Regions from separate parts of the Carnobacterium sp. FSL W8-0810 genome, predicted to be linked through region 2. Evidence: riboswitches for the same ligand, from Rfam matches in the RefSeq annotation. Region 2 holds a riboswitch; the other holds the start of a gene.

Region 1 (4,217 bases), 1.9 Mb from region 2:
AATACAATGAGCTTCATCAGTTGCAAAAAGACAGATAGGCACTTTTTTCAAACTCGTTATAACGTATTCTTGTCGCAGCATTTCTGGTGAAAGAAAAATAAATTTATAGTCAGATAAATGCTTTAATACCCAATCTTTTTCGCGTACATTCATTAAACTGTTAATAGCAGCTACTCTTTTTTCACCATTTAATTTTAATTGTTCCACTTGGTCTTGCATCAAAGATAATAAAGGCGAAACAATGATTACTAACCCATCTAAACAATACCCAGTTAATTGGTAGCAAATCGATTTCCCTGTCCCTGTGGGCAGCATAATCAACGTATCTTTACCTTCTAAAGCTGCTAATACAGCTTCTTCTTGCCCTTCTCTAAAAGAAGTGTATCCAAAATAATTCTCTAAGTTTTGTTTTATAAGGTCTTTATTGGTCACACAATCCGACTCCTTTCGATTTGAATCAATCTGTACCATGAAAAAGGAATCTGCGGCATTTCTTTTTTCAAATCCTCATATGTTATTTCTTCATTCTCACTAAATAACGCACATAATCGTTGGTAGTCTTCTTTTGGTATAAAGTTAGAAACATCAAAATTCGGAAAAATAATAGCTAATTCAATAATGTGTTCTGAAATTGTATTTACCTTTAATCTTCTCTCTAAAGCTATTTTTTCTATAGAGTAACCTTTTTCTAAATAATATGCCGTTGACCTAGCACTTAGACTAAGACTGCTGTAACGGTCTCCTTTACATTCTTGATAAATTAAATAAAATAAAGGGAATGTTTCTTTTTCACTGACCACTTTATTTAGTAGTTGACTAATTGTATTTTGTACTAAAAAAGTTAATTCCATTTGATCTAATCCATATTTAACAGCTAATTGTGTACTGGTTTTCCCATTCTTTTTATGTCCCGTTAACTGTGCTACTAAAATTTCTGCATCAAATGAACGGAACTCCTTTAATAATTGAATCCATTCTTTTCCAAATGAGCTACCCAATTCTTGTCTTTCTAATGAACTATTTTTCAACCAATTTTTTAACCATAATTGTGTCTTCCATTCCTTTTCTATTGGTAGATAATGATTATTTTGGTAGCGTAATTCCGAAAGAACTTGGGTGGAAAATAAAATTTTTTTCCAAAATTCTTTAGTCACTTGTCCGTTTAACAGTTGATTAATATTTTTAGGATAAAAATGTTTTGAAAAATAAAGGTCTAATTCTTCTTTAGCTTTTTTACAAAGGTAGTACTCTTCGTTATTTTCACTGGCTGTAATCCAATCTTTTTCAATAAACTCTCGAACCATATTGTCATACTGACTACGGTTTAAATTAGGAAATACCGAAAAAAAAGGAATCGCGTGATAAATATGCGCCTTAAACAAAATGGAAGCAGTTCGTTTACCAACCAAGATGTGATACAACGTGGCCGGTTTTACTGGATAGTCTATAGAATACAATGAAAGGCAAAAATACTGATAATACAACGATTGTTCCACGACATTCACCCTCATTCTGATTACATAAAAAAAGCAGCTACTGAAAGCTATTTATTGTTAAATCTAATATACCAAAAATAACCATTTTTAGGGTATAGTTTTCAAAATTTTAAAAATTATTAATAAGAAAACAAAAAAGAAATCGCAAAATAAATTGCGATTTCTTTTTTTATTTAGCACTGATTTTAGTTAATTGATTGCGTTGCAACCAAGTTTTTAATTTGGCGTATAACATAATAAAGACTGTACTTACTATTGCGCCTTTTATGATATTAAATGGTATAACACCCATTAAAATGTAATCTCTGATAGGCCCTACACTAAAGTTTAATACTTTTAAATACAATGGAAGCAAGAAAAAGTAATTTACAAGTGACAAAATGACAGCTAATGACAGTGACCCAACGATATTTGCAAAAATAATCGTTTTAGTATTGTTAACCTTTGATTTCATAATCAAATAAATTGGCAACGTATATGCGACTGAAGCTATAAAACTCGCAGTATCCCCAATTGGATATCCTGCATCACCGCCAGTTTGAATATAATGGAGCAATGAGCGAATAAACGCCACCATAGTTCCACCAACTGGACCGTATAAAAACATGCCAATCAAAACAGGAATATCACTAAAATCAACTTTTAGAAATGAAACTCCTGGAATTATTGGAAAACCAAATGAAATCAAAATGGTTGCTAGAGCAGCCAACATGGCGATTCCTACCATTTTCTTTGTGTTACTTGTTTGCATAAAAATCCTCCTAAAAGGATTCATCAGCCTAGGCATTACATGAGTCTATTCAAATAAAAACAATATAAAAATGCCCGTCTAAATTATCTTCAGATAATTAAACAGAGCATTTGAACAATTACAACTATTCAAATAAACCCCATCTTCTTTATCCAGACTTTACTGTCGGTACTGGAATTTAACCAGTTCAACCAAATAATGCTATTTAGCTCGTGGACTATACCACCGGTCGGGAATTTCACCCTGCCCCTGAAGACGAATCTTTATATTTTTTTAACAAGTTCATTGTATAACATGAGAAGAAAAAAAGCAACACTTTCTCTTACTTTTTATTAGCATATTAATCTAAATAGGGCAAATGAACGATAAATTTCGTTTGTTCATTGACAATACTCTGTACTTCGACAAATCCACCATGAGCTTCTATTATATTTTTTACAATAGATAAGCCAATACCTGTACCTGTTTTATCGCCTTTCATTACAGTTCTAGATTTATCTGCTTTATAGAATCGATCAAAAATATAAGGTATATCTTCTTCTGGAATCCCTGTTCCATTATCAATGACCTCAATTAAGACTTCATCCATAATCTTGTCTAAATGCACAAAGATTTTCACTTTTTTATGTTCTCTATTGACCATACTAGTATGCCTAATAGCATTATTGATTAAATTTACAAAAACTTGACTCATTTTATCTTCATCCATGTAGTAAGAATCTAAATTAGGATCAATTTCTAATTCTAAGCGAATATTATTTTTTTCTGACATTGTGGCAAATCGAGTAAACAGTTTATTAAAAAAGTCTTCCAAATGGACATCCAATTTTATTAAGTTAATAAAACCCGCTTCCATTCTAGAACTATCGAGCATTTCATTTACCATTCGATTCATTCTCACGGATTCTTCACCGATTATTTTTGCCATTTCTTTTTTCTCATCTTGAGTTTCAGCTATATCATCTAAAATTGCCTCACTGTACCCTTGGATCATCACCAAAGGTGTTCTTAACTCATGAGAAATATTATTAATAAAGTCATTTCGCATAATATCAAGACGTTTTTCTTTTGTAATATCTTGAATAGAAACTAATACACCACGAACACTGTCTAAATTTTCATCAAAAAGTGGAATCAACGTTATATTATAATAATAGTCATCAATATTATTATCATAACTTATTTTCTCAGGAAATCGTATAATAGAATCAATTCGATATTCCAACACATCAGGTATAACCGTTTTCATTACTTGATCTGTTTGGTATAAATGCTGTAAGAATTCATCTCCTAGAGGGTTTGACATTAACAATGTTTTATCTTGATTATAATACAATACCCCTGTAGAAATGGATGTCACGATATTTTCTAAAAGTTCTTTTTCTTGTCTAGTTGCTGCTCCAGTTACTTCTAATGATTTGCCCATTTTATTCATAGCTAAGGCTAACTGAGCTAACTCATCTTTGTAAGTTGACTGTGCTTGTTGAGTAAAATCATTTTTAGCATAATCATATGCAATATCTCTTAATTGAGTTAATGGTCTGCCAAATCTACGTTGGAAATAATAAAACAATAAAATTCCTATGACAATATAAAAAATAACATTAATAGCTGACCACACCCGCATCTTATTATGCGTGCTGCTTAAAAACGACAAATCACCATAAATGTAAAGTTTGCTTTCTTGGCCATTAAAAGTAAAGTTTTGGATTTTAAAAATATACGGTGTGCTTGGTTTATCATCTAATTTTATCTCGTCTTTAACAAGCGTATTTTTCCCGTTTTCCAGCTCATTTTTGACTTCACCATTTGCCTTAATTTTTGCAAAGTCATTGGATTGATCATCTATTTTTACATTTGAAGAATAACTAATAGGCTCATCATTTTGTGTGATCACTAAAGAAAGATGGTCCTCATAAGATCGTATTTTATCGATATTTTCAACCAAAAAATTTGGATCCTCTTCTAAA
Region 2 (4,217 bases):
AGTCTTCCGCTTTTGCATCATCGCTCACCAATTTCATAGCGGTCAATGACCGTTCCCCAGCTGAAATACCCGTTGTCGTTTCCACATGATCCACTGAAATGGTAAAAGCTGTCCCATGATTATCTGTACTGTTTAGACTCATTTGTGGCAATGCGAACTTCTTTGTATAGCTTTTAGGCATAGGCATACAAATTAGACCTTTGGCATAACTAGCCATAAAGTTCACATTTTCTGTAGTAGCAAATTCAGCCGCACAAATAATGTCTCCTTCATTTTCTCTGTCTTCATCATCTACCAATAAAATGTTTTTCCCAGCTCTTAAATCAGCAAGTAACTCTTCAATTGTATTAAACATATGTCTCTCCATTCTGTTCTAAAAGAACCCGTTATCTTTCAAAAATTCTGTCGTTACTTGACTCTCTTGAACTGGCAATTTCGAATCCAAACCTAATAATTTTTCAACATATTTTCCGATCATATCGCATTCAAGATTTACAGCATCTCCTGGTTGCTTATGCAATAGAACGGTCTCTTCACCGGTATGAGGAATGACAGAAACCTTGAACGATTGATTATCAACCGTCACAACTGTCAAACTAACGCCATCAATCGCTATAGAACCTTTCTCAATAATGTAACGCAATAATTTAGGACTTGTTTCAACCGTGATCCAAACGGCATTATCCTCACGCTTCATTTCTCTTATCTTTCCCGTTCCATCGATATGGCCACTAACCATATGGCCACCAAGACGTGTTTCCAAACTTAGTGCTCGTTCCATATTGACATAACTTCCAGGCGTCAATTCTCCTATGTTCGTTCTTATCAAAGATTCAGACATGACGTCCGCTTCAAAAGAATCATTTTCTATTTTTGTTACTGTCAAACAGATGCCATTTGTCGAGATGCTATCCCCGATACGAGTCCCTTGCAATACTTTTTTTCCCTTTATCTTCAATATTGAAGATTTTTCACCTCGTTTGATGGATTGAATCGTTCCCATTTCCTCAATAATTCCTGTAAACATGCTTTTCCTCCAATCGATTGTTTCTCTTTATTTAACAATATAGCTTTCCACAAACAGATCTTCTCCAACCATCACAGGCGTCATTCGATCAATTTTAAACGCATTTTTTAATAATTGGATACCTGCCCCTTCTACAGCGGTTTTAGCCTCTTTTCCTCCAATTATTTTTGGCGCAATATAGGACTGTATTTTGTCCACGATCCCTTCTTCTAAAGCCGAGAAATTCAAATTTGCACCGCCTTCCAGTAAGATACTATCGATTCCTTTAGCTCCTATTACCTTCATTAATTCTCGTAAATCAACTCTTTCACATTTTACTTTAATCACAATCACTTCAATACCCATCTGCTTTAACGTATCTAATTTTTCATTATTGGCTCTTTTCGTGGTAGCCACAATTGTCTTCGCTTTATCTTGTTGGGTTAATACCTTTGAGGCGATTGGGATTCTTAGCTGACTATCGACAACAATTCTAATAGGATTACGGCTGTTTAGTGTTCTAGAAGTTAGTTGTGGGTCATCCTTGATAATCGTTTCTATACCGACCATAATTCCAGCTAATTCATGGCGCAGAGAATGGACTTGTTTTCTAGATGACTCACCAGAAATCCATTGAGATTCGCCTGTCACTGTAGCGATTTTTCCATCTAGAGACATCGCATTTTTCATAACCACAAATGGCTCTTTCGTGACAATGTATTTTATAAAGATCTCATTCAATTTTTGACTCTCTTCTTCTAGTACACCAGTCACTACTTCAATTCCATTGTTACGAAGCCTTTCGATTCCTTTTCCAGCAACTAGTGGGTTTGGATCGAGTGTTCCCACGACTACTCGTTTAATGTTCTTGTCTATCAGTAAGTCTGAACAAGGAGGTGTTTTTCCAAAATGAGAACAAGGTTCTAACGTGACATATAATGTTGCCCCAGTCACATCTTCTTTGGCTGATGCAATAGCATTTACTTCCGCATGGGGCTGTCCATATTTTTGATGATAGCCTTGCCCAATAATTCTTCCACCTTTTACAATGACCGCTCCAACTAAAGGATTAGGAGTTGTCCACCCTTTACCCTTTCTTGCCAATTCCAGTGCCATCCTCATGTATACTTCATCCAATTCTCTCACTCCATTCAAATTAAAAAAGCCCTAAGAATCTACTCTCAGGGCTTTCGTCATTTTTTTACAAGGCTCAACAAATAACTCCGAATACTCTTTACTCGGTTACTGTTGATTTTTGTAAACTTTGTCTTCGCTTTATCCAGACTATCACTGTCGGCTTCGGAATCTAACCGAATCTGCCTTACGGCTCGTGGGCTTTACCACCGGTAGGGACTTGCACCCTGCCCTGGAGACTATTCAATTTTTACTTTTCTACACAAAAAAGCCCCAGACTTTTATATCCAGGGCTTCGACTTATAGTTAAATAAGACTTTCTTATAATTGCTTCACAAATTCAAGACTGCTATCTATCCAAAAAAAGACTATAGCTACCTTAACTTCTCTGCAATTACTTTGTCTTCGCTTTATCCAGACTATACTGTCGGCTTCGGAATCTAACCGAATCTGCCTTACGGCTCGTGGGCTTTACCACCGGTAGGGACTTGCACCCTGCCCTGAAGACTATTTAATTTTTACTTTTCTACACAAAAAAGCCCTCAGATTTTTATATCCAGGGCTTCGACTTATAGCTAAATAAGACTAGTTAATAGTTGCTTCACAAATTCATGACTGCTATCTATCCAAAAAAAGACTATAGCTATCTTAATTTCTCTGCAATTACTTTGTCTTCGCTTTATCCAGACTATACTGTCGGCTTCGGAATCTAACCGAATCTGCCTTGCGGCTCGTGGGCTTTACCACCGGTAGGGACTTGCACCCTGCCCTGAAGACTAATTTACTTTTGTAATGTAAGAATATATTGAAATACAAGAGATGTCAATATTTTTTATATTAATTGTCCGATTACTCTTACTACTAAGAGTACTAAAAGTACTTTTCAAAGGATAAAAATCATTCTTACTTACTTTTTAATTTTTAATAATCTACCTTCACGATAATACAAATCTTGATAATTTAAATCAACTAAGTAGATTTCTTCGATTTCCTTTAAAGGCTCATTTTCATAACTATTTAAACTATACAAAATTATTAACTGGTTACATCCATTTTCAAATTGTTCAAGAATATAACCTTCCAATGCTTTTAATGTGTTTTTGAATTTTGGAGATAGGCTGTCACGTTTCTTAAACGAAGGAAGGTTTGAATCTATCGATGCTACTTGATATTTGGTCTTTTTAAAAAGAAAATGGGAACTAAAATTAAAATAATCGTCAGTATCTTCGCTAATGTTGTTTTCAAAATAAAAATATTCTTTGGTTTCCATTTGAAACTCATTTGGTTGTTGATCTCCTCTTCTGCCATCTATCAAACCAGATCTTAAAGGAGCATCTGCTGCAATGTATAGATATTCTGTCATGCGTTTAAATCCTTTCTGAAAGTAATAAGTAGAAATTATTTTATCTTTTTTAATAATGTTATTAACATCAATAACATTGATTTCCCTAAGAATAACACTTTAGTTTTCAATACAGCAGAAATAGGAAGTTATCGTTGAATAGATTGTGTACACAACTATCAATTGAGTACCATACAGATTACTTAGCAAGGAACTTCCAGTAGGTAAACAAATAATGAGTACCTTATAAGTTGAATAAAAAGAAACTTATGGTGTATATGTACAAACCTCTTAACCAAATTCGGTTCAAAACAGGTTCTATCTTTTGATAGATATTAGATCAGTGAACGGTTACTAATCTACCATTTCAGAATTATTCTCATTTTTATTTTTCACTTTAATCATGACCTTAACCAAATACTTTTCTGGATTTTTTTCTGCAACTTCATCAATGATGTATTCTTCATAGGCATCCCCATCAATCTCATAACCATTTTCTACTAAACCATCCAACATTTTCTGATACAGTTTTTCGGTTTTATTGTAATCACAATAATCATACATGACTGCGTAACATCCTTCAGGCTTTATACTTAACTGATTTTTATCTTCAGTCGATTTATTGATATAAAAATAACTAAAATTTGAAAATTCACCATTGGCCAATTCATTTTTTCCAATAATCGCTCCTATTGGAAAACCTTGGACAATTTGTTGTTGGTCAATAAGTGAATA

What was found. A riboswitch is a leader RNA that binds a small molecule or an ion and turns the genes downstream of it on or off. The one in region 2 is predicted to bind FMN.
Region 1: another riboswitch for FMN. It lies ahead of NST49_RS09800 (ECF transporter S component); the one in region 2 lies ahead of ribD (bifunctional diaminohydroxyphosphoribosylaminopyrimidine deaminase/5-amino-6-(5-phosphoribosylamino)uracil reductase RibD).

Annotation. Positions count from the first base shown of each region.
Region 1 covers NZ_JBBOWO010000001.1:2,029,653-2,033,869, forward strand. Annotated here, with positions in the region: gene NST49_RS09790 (RecQ family ATP-dependent DNA helicase) at 1-432, opposite strand, end outside; gene NST49_RS09795 (helix-turn-helix domain-containing protein) at 429-1,496, opposite strand; gene NST49_RS09800 (ECF transporter S component) at 1,666-2,247, opposite strand; FMN riboswitch at 2,385-2,508, opposite strand; gene NST49_RS09805 (sensor histidine kinase) at 2,588-4,217, opposite strand, start outside.
Region 2 covers NZ_JBBOWO010000001.1:137,945-142,161, forward strand. Annotated here, with positions in the region: gene NST49_RS00755 (bifunctional 3,4-dihydroxy-2-butanone-4-phosphate synthase/GTP cyclohydrolase II) at 1-355, opposite strand, end outside; gene NST49_RS00760 (riboflavin synthase) at 374-1,027, opposite strand; gene ribD (bifunctional diaminohydroxyphosphoribosylaminopyrimidine deaminase/5-amino-6-(5-phosphoribosylamino)uracil reductase RibD) at 1,055-2,143, opposite strand; FMN riboswitch at 2,269-2,384, opposite strand; FMN riboswitch at 2,538-2,652, opposite strand; FMN riboswitch at 2,807-2,921, opposite strand; gene NST49_RS00770 (hypothetical protein) at 3,048-3,503, opposite strand; gene NST49_RS00775 (MerR family transcriptional regulator) at 3,837-4,217, opposite strand, start outside.